3 regions of the Rhodococcus mengyinensis genome follow, and region 2 is predicted to be linked to each of the others. Evidence: riboswitches for the same ligand, from Rfam matches in the RefSeq annotation. Region 2 holds a riboswitch; each other region holds the start of a gene.
What was found. Region 2 has a riboswitch for thiamine pyrophosphate ahead of ACNJ7E_RS05625 (3-oxoacyl-ACP reductase). Riboswitches for the same ligand answer to the same signal wherever they lie in the genome.
Positions count from the first base shown of each region.

Region 1 (5,201 bases), on a different contig from region 2:
GTCGCGATGGCGTTCCTGCCGCCGCTGTGGGCGATTCTGGCGCTGGCCCTCCTCCAGGGTCTCGTGTTCGGTCCGGTCGGCCCGATCGCCAACTACGCCATGCAGACTCGTAGTCCGGAGCACATGCGCGGGCGCGTCACCGGGGTCATGACGTCCACCGCGTACGCCGCGGGTCCGCTGGGTTACCTGCTGGCCGGTCCCCTCCTCGACAAGTGGGGAATCCAGCCGACCTTCTTCGTGCTCGCGATCCCGGTCCTGATCATCGGGCTGGCCTGCTTCGCGCTGCCCGTCCTGAAGGAACTGGACGACAAGGTCCCCGTCAGTTGAAGCCCATGACGTCGTTGCCCCACGCGATCCGCATCTCGTGGTCCGGGTCCTTCACGAGGGTGTCCGCGCCGTCGATCAGCAACGTCGAGCGGTTCTCCTCGTCGTAGGGCGCCCAGTGCTTGGACCCGTCCAACGCGGCGGGGACACCGTGCCGCGCGAACGCGAGCCACCGGCGCTGGATCCGGCCCGACACCTCGAGCGCCGTCTTCCGGCCCCCGAGCCAGAACGTCGGGTCGATGTTGAGGGTATCGAAATTGCCGAAGACGTACGGGAGTTCGGTGGCGTGGCCGGCTCCGATCCGTGCGGCCTTGAGCATCGGCGTGGCCTGATCGAACCGGTACATCCATGTCGGCGAGTGCCGGCTGTGGGCGTCGGCCACCCACAGGGCGGGCATCCGGAACGCGGCGTCCCTCGACATCGCGAGCGCGCCCTTCGGCTTTCCGCGGTCCGGATACGCCGACAGGATGTCGGCGAGGCGGGCGGCGGGCAGTTCCGGGTGATCGGCCGCGATCGCCCTCAGCATCTCCTGCACCGAATCCGACGTGACCGGCAGCAGAGGCGATTTCATGAACTTGAAGATCGACGACTCGTCCTTGTTGGAACCGATGATGAGAGGGATGCGGTGGGAGTGCCCCTTCTGGAACGCGGCCACCGGGTAACGGGGCAGGAAGTCGCGGTCCACCACGGGCGCCATCGCGAGCGTGCCCGGAATCCTCGTCGGCACCTCGTTGACGAGCGTGTCGCTGGCCTCGATCACCGTGCGGTACGGAAGGTGCAGCAGGGTGTCGATCTGCGCGGGTTCCACCTCGAGGATGTCGAGGAACTGTTTCGCGACGGTGGCCGCCCGCTCGCTCCCGTAGACCGACGTGGCGGGCGGGCTCTGGGCGATCGCGCGGTGGAACAGCCCCTCCGCGCTCGGACACGTCATCAGCGTGGTGATCGACCCGGCTCCGGACGACTCCCCGAACACCGTCACCTCGTCCGGGTCACCGCCGAACGACGCGATGTTGTCGCGGACCCATTCGAGGGCTGCGACCTGGTCGCGCAGCCCACAGTTGGTCTCGAACACTCGCTCGGCCGTCGAGAACGACGACAGGTCGAGGAAGCCGAGCGCTCCCACCCGGTAGTTGAACGAGACCAGCACGACGTCGCCGATTGTGGACAGGATGCGCCCGTTGTAGATGCCCTGAGCTGCGGTTCCCAGGCAGTAGGCACCGCCGTGGATCCACACCATCACCGGCCGCGGGGTGCCGTCGGGTCTCGGGGCCCAGACGTTGACGGACAGGCAGTCCTCGTCCATCTCGAGTCCCGCGTCGATGGGGACGGCGGTGCCGTGCCCCTGCGGCGCCATCGGGCCGAAGTCGACGCAGTCGCGCACACCCTCCCACGGTGCGGGCGGGGCCGGGGCGCGGAACCGCAGATCGCCGACGGGGGCCGCGGCGAACGGAATGCCCTTCCACGCGTAGACGTCGCCCTCGGGGTAGCCACGCACCTCACCGTCCCGCGCGCGGACGACGAGCGTGTCGCCGGACTTGTCGACCTCCACGGACGAATCTCCTCACGCATCACGTTCCGGGAATCTCTCGCCAAACTACCAACGATGAGCAGGCAGGACCGATCGAACGCGACATAGATCAACAGTGCGCTAACATTCCCGCGTGGCCGCATGGACCGATTCCGAGGGCAGGAGCCTCCTCGACTACCCGCGCCCGTCCGTGGCGGTCGACGTCGCCGTCCTCACCGTCGACGGCCCGGAACTGAAAGTTCTTGTGGTTCCCCGTCGTTCGGGCCGGACCGCCCTCCCCGGCACGTTCCTCCACCAGGGTGAGCGACTGCGGGACGCCGCCGAGCGGTGCCTGCGGATCAAGGCCGGCCTGACGGGCACCGAATTCCATCAGCTGGCGATGCTGGACGATCCCGGCCGCGACGATCGCGGGTGGGTGCTGTCGATGACGCACGGCGCCGCGCTGCCCCGCACGGCACTCCCCCGCGACACGATGTTGGTCACCGTCGACGACGACCGGGTGAGGCAGGACCTGGCGTTCGACCACGCGGACGTCGTCGCCCTCGCCGTCGCCGACCTGAGAGAGCGGTACGCGCGGGCCGTCGACCCGTCCGGCCTGGCCGGCGACACGTTCACGGTGCTCGAACTCCGCCGGGTGTACGAGGTGGTGTTCGGGCGTCCACTGCCGAAGGACTCGTTCCGGCGGCACCTGATGCCGGCCCTCGAGAACACCGGCGACATGGCCGTCGTCGGAACCGGCCGGCCCGCGGAGATCTACCGGCGCGGCCCCGCACCCCTCCCGCCGAGCGCGGCCGCGTTCCTCGCCGGCTGAGCCCCTCCACCGACCCTGGCCTTTCCGCCCGCGGCACGGCCGGTGCTAGGGTCGGCTTGTTCTGACACGGGGTGCTCCGCACGGGCGGGGCTGAGAACACACCCGGGAACCTGCTCAGGTAATGCTGACGAAGGGATGTCAACGTTGTGAATAGCTCTGTCCAAGATGCTGCCGGCGCCGGCCAGCACGCCCGATTCACGGACCACTTGTGGGACCGGACCAAGGTGCTACGCGAGGCGATCGACGAACTCGAGTTCCTGCGCCGCCTCGGCGACGGAACGCTGCCGCTGGACGTGTTCCGCACGTACATCGAGCAGGATTTCCTGTACCTGACCGGGTACGCGAAGGCCCTCTCACTGGTGGCCGCGCACGCGCCGGGCCCGGTCGAGGCCGGCTTCTGGGCGGGCTCGGCCGCGGAGGCCGCCACGGTCGAGGCCGCGTTGCACCAGAATCTGCTGACCAGCGGACGACTCCCCGAGTCGGACGTGGAGCCGCTGCATTCGCCGGCCTGCCTCGGGTACATCTCCTACCTGACGGCCGTCGCCGCCACCGAGCCGTACGCAGTGGCCGCCGCGGCGGTGCTGCCCTGCTTCTGGATCTACGCCGACGTCGGGCACCGGCTCGCGGCGAGCGCCCGTGAGGTGCTCTCCACCGACCCGTCGCACCCGTACGCACAGTGGGTGACCACCTACGACGCGGAGGAGTTCCACGCCGCCGTCGCGAGGGCCCGCGAACTCGTGGACGCGGCGGCCGAGGCCGCGACCGATGCTCAGCGCGAGGCGATGGCGGAGGCGTTCGTGATCGCCAGCCGCTACGAACTCATGTTCTGGGACACCGCTCTCAACAAGCAGGAATGGCCGGCGTCGTGACACTCTTCTCTCGTACCAAGCGCGCTGCCACCGCAGCCGTCGTCCTGGTCTCCGCCCTGTCGCTGCTCACCGGTTGCGCCGGTGACTCCCAGTCCGGCGACACCATCCGGTTCGCACTCGACTGGACACCGAACACCAACCACACCGGCCTGTTCGTCGCCCAGCAGGAAGGCTGGTTCGCGGACGCCGGCCTCGACGTGCAGGTGCTGCCCTACAACGACACCTCGCCCGACACCCTGGTCGACGCCGGCAACGCGGAGTTCGGTGTGAGCTTCCAGAGTTCGGCGACGTTCTCGAAGGCCGCGGGCGCACAGACCACGTCGGTGATGGCTCCGCTGCAGCACTGGGCGACGGGCATCGCGGTGAAGGCGGATCGCGCCGACATCACCCGCCCCCGGGATCTGGACGGCAAGATCTACGCCGGGTTCGCGGACCCGGACGGCGAGGAGACGCTGAAGCAGATCATCCGCAACGACGGCGGCAAGGGCGAATTCACCACCGTCACGCTCGGCACCTCGGCCTACGAGGCCGTGTACTCCGGCACCGCCGACTTCACCGTCTCGTTCTTCGGCTGGGAGGGCATCGAGGCCGAGCACCAGGGCACGCCGATGCGTTACTTCCACTACACCGACTACGGCTTCCCGGATGCGTACGCGCTCGTCATCGAGGGCAACGAGCAGTGGATGGCCGACCATCCCGAGCAGGCCCGCAAGTTCGTCCAGGCCCTGCAGCGCGGATACCAGTTCGCCGCCGACCGGCCGGACGAGGCCGCGCAGATACTGATCGACGCCAACCCCGGCGCCTTCACCGACGAGTCCCTCGTGCGGGAGAGCCAGCAGATGCTGTCCTCCGAGTACATGAAGGACAGTTCCGGCAAGGTCGGGACACAGACGGCCGAGCAGTGGGCGGGGTACTCCGGTTTCCTGTTCCAGCACGGCCTGCTCACCGGCCCCGACGGGGCACCGCTGACCACGGAACCCGACTGGTCGACGTACTTCACCAATGAGTACCTCACTCAGCCCTGACCCGAGTCTGCGCACCACGGCCCCGGGCACGTCCCCGCTGCTGCGGCGGGTGCTGCCCGCGGTCGTGGTCGTGGCACTGCTGGTCGTCGCGTGGCAGGTGTACGTGACGGTCAGCGGAATCCGGCCGCAGGTGCTGCCGTCGCCGCTGCGGGTGGTCCAGCAGGGCTGGCGGGCGCGGGACGCCATCTCCGGTCACGCCTCCGCGACACTGCAGGTGACGCTGATCGGGTTCGCCGTCTCCCTGCTCTTCGCGTGGGCCCTCGCCGTACTCGTGGACTTCTCGCCGTGGCTGCGCCGCGCGTTCGTTCCGCTGTTCGTCGTGTCGCAGACACTGCCGATCATCGCGATCGCGCCGCTGATGATCATCTGGTTCGGATTCGGTCTGCTGCCGAAGATTCTCGTGATCGCCCTCGCCACGTTCTTCCCGATGACGATCGGTCTGATCGAGGGTTTCGCCGCGGCCGACCGGGAGGCGGGCGCGTTGTTGCGCAGCATGGGCGCCTCACGGTGGCAGGAATTCCGCTACGTGCGGCTTCCGTCGGCGATCCCCCGGTTCTTCACCGCCCTGCGCATCGGCATCACGTACGCCGTGGTGGGTGCCGTGTTCGCCGAATACGTCGGGGCCACGTCCGGTCTCGGCATCT
Region 1 is NZ_JBLWIT010000140.1:52,304-57,504, forward strand. Features, by position in the region: gene ACNJ7E_RS35895 (MFS transporter) at 1-327, shown strand, start outside; gene ACNJ7E_RS35900 (carboxylesterase/lipase family protein) at 320-1,873, opposite strand; gene ACNJ7E_RS35905 (NUDIX hydrolase) at 1,986-2,663, shown strand; TPP riboswitch at 2,721-2,816, shown strand; gene ACNJ7E_RS35910 (TenA family protein) at 2,810-3,532, shown strand; gene ACNJ7E_RS35915 (ABC transporter substrate-binding protein) at 3,517-4,557, shown strand; gene ACNJ7E_RS35920 (ABC transporter permease) at 4,535-5,201, shown strand, end outside.
Region 1: another riboswitch for thiamine pyrophosphate. It lies ahead of ACNJ7E_RS35910 (TenA family protein); the one in region 2 lies ahead of ACNJ7E_RS05625 (3-oxoacyl-ACP reductase).

Region 2 (5,201 bases):
GATTCATGCCGCTGTGGCTGTCGCTGGTCAACGGTCTCAAGTTCGTTCCCGACGTCCAGGCCATCGCGCAGGGACGCTTCGACCAGCAGTGGCTGCAGGATCGGTTGCGGGATCCGCTGACGCTCTTCCCCGCACTGATCGAGGCCATGACCGCGCCGGACATCAACGGTCTCGACCCCGGCACGCTGCGGGTGGCGCAGGACGGCCAGTTCTACGAGGAGCGGAAGGCGCAGGCCGCGAACATCGAGGTGCCGACGATGCTCTACGGCGCGTGGCACGACATCTTCGCGAACAGCGAGCCGCGGGTCTACAACGACATCCCGCTGCCTGCCGGTGAGAAGCAGCTGATCATGAGCGATGCCTACCACATCTCGTTCGGTGGCGGCTTCGGTGAACAGGGTGCGCCGCCACGACTCGACGTCCTCGAACGCGCCTGGTTCGACAAGTGGCTGAAGGGCATCGACAACGGCATCGACGAGTACGGCCCGGTCACGCTGTACCAGCAGGGCAACGGCTGGACCACCACCGATCAGTTCCCGCGGGCCGGTGTCGACTACCAGCGGATGTACCTGTCGGGTGCCCCCAGTGGCACCGCCGGGCACGCCGCCCACGACGGCAGCCTGGTGTCGGCGAAACCCGGCGGCGCAGCACGACTCACCGTCGCACCCGGCCTTCGCGGGCTCTGTTCCCGCGACGGCGCACAGGGCACCGCAGGCGCGGCCGTCGTCTTCGGATCGGTGTGCAGCAAGGACTCCCGGTTCGCCGAGGCCGAGGGACTGACGTTCACCAGCGCCCCCGTCGCGCAGCCGACCGAGCTGTCGGGTCCGGTCAATCTGCACCTCGAAACGGTGCTCGACGCCCCGGACGGATTCTGGGCGGTGACACTGAACGACGTCGCACCGGACGGCACGTCGACCCCGCTCACCAATGGTGCGCTCACCGCTTCCATGCGGGCCGTGGACGATTCGAAGAGCACCAAGTCGGCGAACGGCGACTACACCGAACCGCACCACTATCTGACGGTGGACGCGCGTCAGCCGCTGGTGCCGGGTGAAGTGACACCGGTGGACATCAACTTCGTGCCCACCGACGCCGTCCTCGCGCCGGGGCACCGGCTGCGCGTCGACGTGTACGCGGGGAGCGTCCCCCGATACCTGCCGCTCGGACCGATTCTGGCCGACAGCCAACTGAAGCCGCAGCACGTCGCGTTGTCCCCGGATCGGCCGAGTTTCCTCAATCTGCCGCTGGTCGGAGCGCAGGCGTGGTGAAAGGTTCACGCCAACTCCCGAGATCCGTAGGGTTGACGCCATGACCAAGTGGACAGCTTCGGACATCGTCGATCAGAGCGGCCGCACGTTCGTCGTCACGGGCGCCAACAGTGGTCTGGGGGAGGTGGCCGCGCGGGCCCTGGGCAAGGCGGGGGCGCACGTCGTGCTGGCCTGCCGTAACACCCACAAGGGGGAGGTCGTCGCACGGTCGATCGGTGACAACGCCGAGGTGCGCCGCCTCGATCTGTCCGACCTCGCCTCGGTGCGCGAGTTCGCCGCCGGCGTCGAGTCCGTCGACGTGCTCGTGAACAACGCCGGCGTGATGGCGGTTCCGCAGCGCACGACCGCCGACGGATTCGAAATGCAGATCGGCACAAACCATCTCGGGCACTTCGCGTTGACCGGCCTGCTGCTCGACAAGATCACCGATCGGGTCGCCACGATGTCGAGTGCGGCACATCAGGCGGGAACGATTCACCTCGACGACCTCAACTGGGAACGCCGCAAGTACAACCGCTGGAGCGCGTACGGGCAGTCGAAACTCGCGAATCTGCTGTTCACGTACGAGTTGCAGCGCAGGCTGTCCGCGGCGGGGTCACCCGTCAAAGCGGTGGCCGCGCACCCCGGTTACGCATCGACCAATCTGCAGGCCCACACCGAGTCGGTGCAGGACAAGCTGATGGCCGTCGGCAACCGGATCTTCGCGCAGTCGGCGGAGATGGGGGCGCTGCCGATGCTGTACGCGGCAACGGCATCCGACGTGATCGGTGGCAGCTACATCGGGCCGGACGGCCTGTTCGAGCAGCGTGGCCACCCGAAGGTGGTGGGCTCCAACAAGAAGTCGCGGGACGAGCACACCGCGCGGGCGCTGTGGGCGCTGTCGGAGGACCTGACGGGCGTCGAGTTCACGTTCGGGTGACGCGACGCCCGTCAGGTTGCTCAGTCTTCGGTGACCTCGAGGGAGACGTCGATGTTGCCGCGGGTGGCGTTGGAGTAGGGGCACACCTGGTGTGCCTTCTCGGTCAACTCGAGCGCCTCGGCGCGGGGCAGGTGGGGCAGGGAAACCTCGAGAGTGACGGCGAGACCGAATCCGCCGCTGTCCGTCGGGCCGATGCCGACGCGGGCGCCGACGGCCGAGTCGGCGACGTTCGCCTTCGCCTGACGGCCGACCAACTGGAGCGCGGAGTGGAAGCAGGCCGCGTATCCGGCGGCGAACAACTGCTCGGGGTTGGTGCCGTCGCCGGACCCGCCCATCTCGGTGGGGATCGCGAGGTTCAGGTCGAGCTTGCCGTCGGACGTGCGGGCGTGGCCGTTGCGGCCTTCTCCGGTCGCGAGGGCTTCGGCGGTGTAGACGATCTTCATGGTTACTTCTCTCCTGTAGGGGTGGTGAAGCTGTGAAGTGACTCGGTGAGCCGCGACAGGGTGTCCCGGAGGGCGACGAGTTCGTCGATCTCCATTCCCGTCGAGTCGGCGAGTTCGGCGGGGATGCCCTCCGCGGCGGCGCGGAGGGCCGCACCCTTCTCGGTGAGGTGGATCCCGACCCGGCGCTCGTCGGCCGAGGAGCGCCGGCGTTCGACCAGGCCCAGGGTTTCGAGCCGCTTGAGCAGTGGAGACAGCGTGCCGGTGTCGAGGTCGAGGGCGTCGCAGATCTCACGTACTCCGCGGCCGTCCCGTTCCCAGAGCACCAACAGCACGAGGTACTGCGGGTAGGTCACTCCCAACGAGTCGAGCATCGACCGGTATCTCGCCGTCATGGCCCGGGAAGCCGAGTACAGGGCGAAGCACACCTGGCGGTCGAGGGTGAGGTTGTCGGTCACCACTGAATAGTTGCACACAACTAGGTTGTGCACAACTATGAACTGGAATCGGTGATTGCGCTTACACTGTTGGCCAGTGACACGGGGTGCTGCCCGGCGACGAGCCGGACGGCTGAGAACAGACCCGTCGAACCTGAACTGGGTAATGCCGGCGAAGGGATGTCGCGGAGACGCCCGTATGCGCTCATCCGATGTCTCGTCGCCGACCGAACGGAAGGTGACAGCATGCAGCTCGACAAGCAGATCGTCCTGGTGACCGGCGGTGGGCGGGGCCTCGGCGCCGCCATCGTGCGGTCGTTCGCGGCGCAGAACGCGCGGGTGATCGTGAACTACCGGAACAGCCGGGACGCGGCCGAAGAACTCGCGGCGTCCCTGGGCGCGGACCGTGCGGTCGCGCTCCGGGCAGACGTCACCGATGCCGGACAGGTGGCGGCCCTGTTCTCCGCGGCGGAGGAGCACTTCGGCTCCCCGGTGACCACGGTGATCAACAACGCGCTCGCCGACTTCTCCTTCAACGGCGACGCACGCGACAAGGCGGACGTCATCACGTGGGAGTCCTTCGACTCGCAGCTGCGTGGCAGCGTGAAGGCGACGCTGCACACGACGCAGGCCGCGCTGCCGGGCATGCGTTCGCTCGGGTTCGGCCGGATCGTGAACATCGGCACCAACCTGTTCCAGAACCCCGTCGTCCCGTACCACGACTACACGGCCGCCAAGGCCGCCGCGCTGTCGCTGACCCGCACCCTCGCCGCCGACCTCGGTCCCGACGGCATCACCGTCAACATGGTCTCGGGCGGGCTGCTCCGCACCACCGACGCGAGCGCCGCCACTCCCGACGAGGTATTCGACCTCATCGCGGCGGGCACCCCGCTGCAGCGCGTCACCACCCCGGACGAATTCGCCGACGCGGTGCTGTTCTTCGCGTCCCCGTGGTCGCGGTCGGTGACCGGCCAGAACCTCGTCGTCGACGGCGGACTGGTCAAGGACTGACATGACCGACGTCCGGCAACTGCACTTCAACGCATTCCTCTACAGCTGCGGGCACCACGGCGCCGCGTGGCGGCACCCCTCGTCCCAGGTGGAGCGACTCTGCGACATCGCCTACTACGAGGAGTTGGCGCAGACCGCGGAGCGGGGCTGCCTCGACGCGGTGTTCTTCGCGGACGGGCATTCGGTGCGCGACCCCGCGTCCGGAGGCATGTGGTTCCTGGAACCGCTCACCGCGCTGTCCGCGATGGCGCGGGCGACGGAGCGGGTCGGACTGGTGACGACGGTGTCCACCACGTTCTACACACCGTTCCACGCCGCCCGGATGCTGGCGTCGCTCGACCACATCAGCGGCGGGCGCGCCGGCTGGAACGTGGTGACGTCGATGTTCGACGCCGAAGCGCGCAACCACGGGCTCGAGGAGATGCCGCCGCACGACGAACGCTATTCGCGTGCCGCGGAATTCGTCGACGTGGCACTCGCCCTGTGGGATTCGTGGGCGCCCGACGCGCTCGTGCTCGACCGGGACGGCATCTTCGCGGACCCGGCCAAGGTGAAGCCGGTCGAGCATCGGGGAAAGCATTTCCTCGTGGACGGTCCGCTGAACGTGCCGCACTCGCCGCAGGGTCGTCCCGTGCTGTTCCAGGCGGGCGCGTCCGATCAGGGCCGCGACCTGGCCGCCCGGTGCGCCGAGGGCATCTACGCCGTCGCCTACGACCTCACGGCCGCGCAGAGCTACTACGACGACGTGAAGCGGCGCATCCGCGCGGCGGGCCGCGACGCCGACGCGGTGACCGTGATGCCCGGTCTCGTGACCTATGTCGGTTCGACCACCGAGGAGGCCCGGCAGAAGAAGGCGGAACTCGACGCGCTCCTGCCCGTCGAACAGTCGCTGGCGCAGTTGTCGATGTTCGTCCAGCAGGACTGCAGTGCCTGGGAACTGGACGCTCCCGTTCCCGCGCTGCCGCCGCTGTCGGAGTTCACCGGGCCGCAGGGCCGGTACGACACGATCCTGCGGATCATCGAGAAGGACCGTCCCACCGTGCGGTCGCTGCTGGGCACGTTGGCGGCCGGCGGTGGCCACTGCACCATGATCGGAACCCCGGAATCGATCGCCGACGAGATCGAG
Region 2 is NZ_JBLWIT010000038.1:192,504-197,704, reverse strand. Features, by position in the region: gene ACNJ7E_RS05645 (CocE/NonD family hydrolase) at 1-1,268, shown strand, start outside; gene ACNJ7E_RS05640 (oxidoreductase) at 1,309-2,187, shown strand; gene ACNJ7E_RS05635 (organic hydroperoxide resistance protein) at 2,208-2,630, opposite strand; gene ACNJ7E_RS05630 (MarR family winged helix-turn-helix transcriptional regulator) at 2,633-3,085, opposite strand; TPP riboswitch at 3,158-3,262, shown strand; gene ACNJ7E_RS05625 (3-oxoacyl-ACP reductase) at 3,311-4,075, shown strand; gene ACNJ7E_RS05620 (LLM class flavin-dependent oxidoreductase) at 4,077-5,201, shown strand, end outside.

Region 3 (5,201 bases), on a different contig from region 2:
CAACTCGTGCAGGACGATGCCCTGCGAACCGGCGATCCCGCCGACGACGTCCGTCGACGAATCCACCACGACGAGCGCCTGCTGCCCGTCGGATCCGTCCTCGCGCACGGTGAGCCCGTTGGACGTGAGCGCGCTGCGCAGCGCGTCCAGCTGTGGGCTCCGCACGCGCACCGTCGATTCCGAGGACTTGCTGACGAACTCGGACACGGTGGTGTCGGCGATCAGACGCCCCCGGCCGATGACCACCAGATGTTCGGCGGTGAGCGCCATCTCGGACAGCAGGTGGCTCGACACCAGCACGGTGCGTCCCTCCGCGGCGAGGCGCTGCATGAACTTCCGGATCCAGACGATGCCCTCCGGGTCGAGCCCGTTCACCGGCTCGTCGAACAGCAGCACCTTCGGGTCGCCGAGGAGCGTGGCGGCCAGGCCCAGTCGCTGGGACATGCCGAGCGAGAACCCGCCTGCCTTCTTCCCGGCCACCTCGGTGAGCCCGACGAGGTGCAGCACCTCGTCGACCCGGCTCTTGGGCAGCGAGTTGGACGCCGCCATCCACTGCAGGTGGGCGCGGGCCGAGCGGTTGGGGTGCACCCATTTCGCGTCGAGCAGTGCCCCCACCGTCCGCAGCGGCTGCACCAGCTCTCCGTACGGTTTGCCGTCGATCAACGCGGTGCCCGCCGTGGGGCGGTCCAGCCCGAGGATCATGCGCATGGTCGTCGATTTGCCTGCACCGTTCGGGCCGAGGAAGCCGGTGACCATACCCGGCTTGACGTTGAACGTCAGGTTGTCCACCGCCTTCGTCGCACCGAAGGTCTTTGAAAGTCCCCTCACTTCAATCATGGTGAGAAGGATGCCGGAACCTGCGGCCGGCGCGCATCGGCCGCAGGTCTACACCTGACTCGTCCCCTGGTACCGGTCGGACCCTGAGCGAGACCCCGACGCGACCCCGAGAACTACGACGACGCCTGCGCCCAGAACCGCTTGGGAATGCGGCCCGCGTGACGTGCCTCATAGCCCGCCACCACGGCCCCGCGCATCGCCGAAGCCATGAGTGCCGGGTCCTTCGCCCTGGTCACAGCCGTGGCCAGCAGCACGGCATCGCAGCCGAGTTCCATCGCGAGGGTCGCGTCGCTGGCGGTCCCGATGCCGGCGTCGAGGATGACGGGAACCCCGGCACCCTCCACGATCATCTGGATGTTGTGCGGGTTCGCGATACCGAGCCCGGTGCCGATCGGCGAACCCAGCGGCATCACGGCCACGCAGCCGACGTCCTCGAGCCTGCGGGCCAGCACCGGGTCGTCGGTGGTGTACGGCAGGACGATGAAACCGTCGTCGACCAGTTGCTCTGCAGCGCTGACCAACTCGATGGCGTCGGGCATCAGGGTGCGTTCGTCGGCGATGACCTCGAGCTTCACCCAATCGGTCTCGAGCGCCTCACGGGCGAGTTGCGCCGTCAGCACCGCCTCGGCCGCACCGCGACACCCGGCCGTGTTGGGCAGCGGCGCGATGTCGAGCCGGCGCAGCAGGTCCAGCACACCGGTGCCGCCTGCGGCGTCGACGCGGCGCATCGCGACCGTGGTCAGCTCGGTGCCGGACGCGACGAGCGCCTCTTCGAGCACCGTGAGGTTGGCGGCGCCGCCGGTGCCCATGATCAACCGTGAACCGAACGTGCGGCCCGCGATCGTGAGGCCCTTCTGCACGCCGGGCGTCGCGTCAGCCACCCTGCACCGCCGTGAGGATCTCGATCTCCCAGCCCCGGACCACGAGCTCGTCCCACCGGGCGCGCGGGAACACGGCGCCGTTCACTGCCACCGCGATGCCTTTGGTGGGCAGGTTCAGCACCTCCAGCAGCCCGGTGACGGTCAACGGTTCCGTGAACTCGTGGTCCTCGCCGTTGACGCTGATGCCGATCGGCACCACTAGTTGCTGCTCACTCATTTCTACCTCGCTACTTTCTCGAAACGTTCGGGGTCGGCGGCTTTCGCCTCGACCAGTGCCGAGCCCTCCAACAATGCCACCGTCGCGTCGGCGGTCACCGGGGTGAGCAGGATGCCGTTACGGCCGTGTCCCGTCGCCACCACGACCCGATCGGACACCCGGCCGATCAGCGGCAGGTTGTCCGGGGTCATCGGGCGCAGACCCGCCGAGGTCTCGCGCAGTTCGTACTCGCCGATGGCGGGCATCAGCGCCTCGGCGTCCGCGATCAGGTCCCGCACGCCGGCCACCGTGACCTGCGTGTCGTTGCCCGACTCGTACTGGGTGGCACCGACGACGATGCCGTCGGCCCGTGGCACCAGGTAGGCGGGCCTGCCGTGCACGCTGCCGCGGATGGTGCGGCCGGGCGCGGGGGTCACCCCGGGACGCGAGCGCAACCGCAGGATCTCGCCCTTCACGGGGCGAACCGGAAGCCCGGGCCACAGGGCCGGTGACGCGATGCCCGCGGTGACGACGATCTGGTCCGTGCTCAGCCGGTCGAGGCTGTGCACGGCCTCCCCGATCAGCTCCACTCCGGCGTCGACGGCGCACCGCTGCAACGCCTGCAACAGCAGCCTGTTGTCCACGGCCAGTTCGTCGACGGCCAAGAGTCCCAACCGGACTCCGCGACCCAGCATCGGCTCGAGGGCCCGAACTTCGGCGCGACCCAGGATCTGCAGTTCCCGCCCCTGCGCACCCACCCATTCGGCGATGGTCCGCAGGTCCTCCGCGTCGGCGCCGTCCAGCGCGACGGTGAGCGAACTCTCCGACGTGAACAGCTCGACGCCGGTCCCGGCCTCGAGTTCCTTCCCGAATTCGGGCCACCGGTCGAGCGACGCGCTCCCCAGTTCGAGGACGCTCTCCTCGCCGGGCCAGCCCTCGGACAACGGGGCGAGCATGCCGCCCGCCACCCAGGACGCTCCCGAACCGATCGACGGGTCGTACAGCCGTACCGACCACCCGTTGCGGGCTGCGCGCCACGCAATGGACAGGCCGATCACTCCGCCTCCGACGACGGATACCGATCTCGCCATTGAACTCCACCTCACTTCCTGCGCCGGCATGATCCGGGTCAGGTATGACGGTCGGGCTCGGCGTGAGCCCCTCTCAGCCCCACGTTCCCCGGGACTCCCGTGTTGCACTTTCACCGTAGAGGCTACCGTCATGCCGTGACCACCTCGCATCACAGCAACCTCACGGACCGTCGGCGCCGCCTCGGAACAGCACGTTTGTACCTGTGCACCGATGCTCGGCGCGAGAAGGGCGACCTGGCGCAGTTCGCCGAGGCCGCACTGTCCGGCGGCGTCGACATCATCCAGCTCCGCGACAAGGGCTCGGCCGGAGAGAAGAAGTTCGGCACGATGGACGCCCGGGACGAACTGGCGGCGCTGTCGGTGCTCGCGGCCGCGGCCAGGCGGCACGGAGCGCTGCTCGCGGTCAACGACCGCGCCGACATGGCGCTGGCGGCCGGGGCCGACGTGCTGCACCTCGGCCAGGGCGACCTGCCCGTCCCGTACGCACGGACCGTGGTGGGTTCCGACGTCCTGATCGGCCGCTCCACCCACAGTCGCGCGCAGGCCAGTCTCGCGGCGATCGAGGACGGCGTCGACTACTTCTGCACCGGTCCGGTGTGGGCCACCCCCACCAAGCCGGGGCGGACCGCGTCGGGCATCGATCTGGTGCGATCGACCGCCGACTCGGAGCCGAACCGCCCGTGGTTCGCGATCGGCGGCATCGACGAGTCCCGCGTTCCGGAGATCCTCGCCGCGGGGGCCTCCCGCATCGTCGTCGTGCGGGCCATCACCGAGGCCCGCGACCCGCAGGCCGCCGCGCGCTCGCTGTCCGCCCTGTTGCAGCAGAACGCGTAGTTACGGCTGGTCCAGCCAGTCCAGCACCGTAGCGGGCGGCAGGACCACGACTGTGGCCGGCAACTGTTCGATCAGGTCGGGGTCGGTGGTGACGAATGCCGTCACCGTTCCGAGCGTGGTGCCGTGGCCGGCCGGTTCGGCGAGGCTGCCGACCGCGTCCAGGGCTTCGAGCACCTCGACGCGCGGCAACCACCCGTAGGTGCCGTCGGGCAGGTGCACCGTGCGGGGCAGTGCCTTCGACAACTGCGCCAACGCGCCGCGTTCGCCCAGCACGTCGTGCCGGTCGAGCAGCAATCGCACCTCGGTGGTGCGCAGTTGCGGCCACCCCGCTTCGAATCCCGGGTGCAGCGGCAACCCGGCGACGTCGGTTTCCCGCACCCAGCGCAGTTCGGTGCTCTCGCCGTTCGCGACGGTGGGCAGTGGGCGCTCGGCGTCGGCGATCACCGTGGTGTAACTCCAGCCGCTCGCGGCCTTCATCGTGACGACCTCGGTGCGGACGCGGATGGCCGCGCTCTCGATGCCGGCTTCCTCGTGGGCCTCGCGCACCGCGGCGTGGGTGGTGGTCTCGTGGCTGTCCCGGGCACCGCCGGGCAACGCCCACGTACCGCCCTGGTGACTCCAGACCGCACGGTGCTGCAGCAGCACGGCCGGCGTCTCGTCGGGGAGCGGCGCACGCAGCAACAACCCGGCCGCACCGTGCTTGCCCCAATGACGACTGCCGTCCGGCCCGGTTGCCCAACCGTCACCGTCACCACGCATCGACTACCCCTGTCCGACCTGATGGGTCTCCCTGCAGTTCCCTCACACTAACGGTTTCTTCCGGAACTGCCCGTCGGCAGTCGTGAACCGACCGCTGCTTATATGCTCCCCACAAGGTGCGGCCATGACACGGGAGGGGTGCGAGGTGGTTCTGCGTGAGGCACCGTCGATCGAACCCCACGGCAGCCGCGCATTGTCTGCCGCCGCGGACGACGACGTCGACCCCGCGGTGGCGCGCCGCAAGGAACTGCGCGCGTTCCTGGCATCGACTCCCGCCAAACTCACCGCCCTCGGAGCCCTCCTGGTCCTGCTCACACTCGCGGCCGGGTTGGTGGCCGCCTCGACGGTGAACAGCAGGGAAGCCACTCTCGACAGCGTCCTCGCGGAGACGGAACCACTGTCGTTCTCGGCGCAGAACCTCTACAGCGCCCTGTCCGTGGCGGATGCCGCGGCCACGACGGCATTCATCTCCGGCGGTCTCGAACCTCCCGAACTCCGCGACATCTACGCGCAGGCGATCGGCACGGCCTCCGCCGACCTGGTGTACGCGTCGGGCGGTCTCGCGGCGAGCGACGTGGACAGCCGCCGACTGCTCGCCTCCAT
Region 3 is NZ_JBLWIT010000009.1:31,353-36,553, forward strand. Features, by position in the region: gene ACNJ7E_RS00550 (ABC transporter ATP-binding protein) at 1-837, opposite strand, end outside; gene ACNJ7E_RS00555 (thiazole synthase) at 951-1,718, opposite strand; gene thiS (sulfur carrier protein ThiS) at 1,711-1,935, opposite strand; gene thiO (glycine oxidase ThiO) at 1,938-3,005, opposite strand; TPP riboswitch at 3,004-3,116, opposite strand; gene thiE (thiamine phosphate synthase) at 3,141-3,839, shown strand; gene ACNJ7E_RS00575 (NUDIX hydrolase) at 3,840-4,598, opposite strand; gene ACNJ7E_RS00580 (hypothetical protein) at 4,723-5,201, shown strand, end outside.
Region 3: another riboswitch for thiamine pyrophosphate. It lies ahead of thiO (glycine oxidase ThiO); the one in region 2 lies ahead of ACNJ7E_RS05625 (3-oxoacyl-ACP reductase).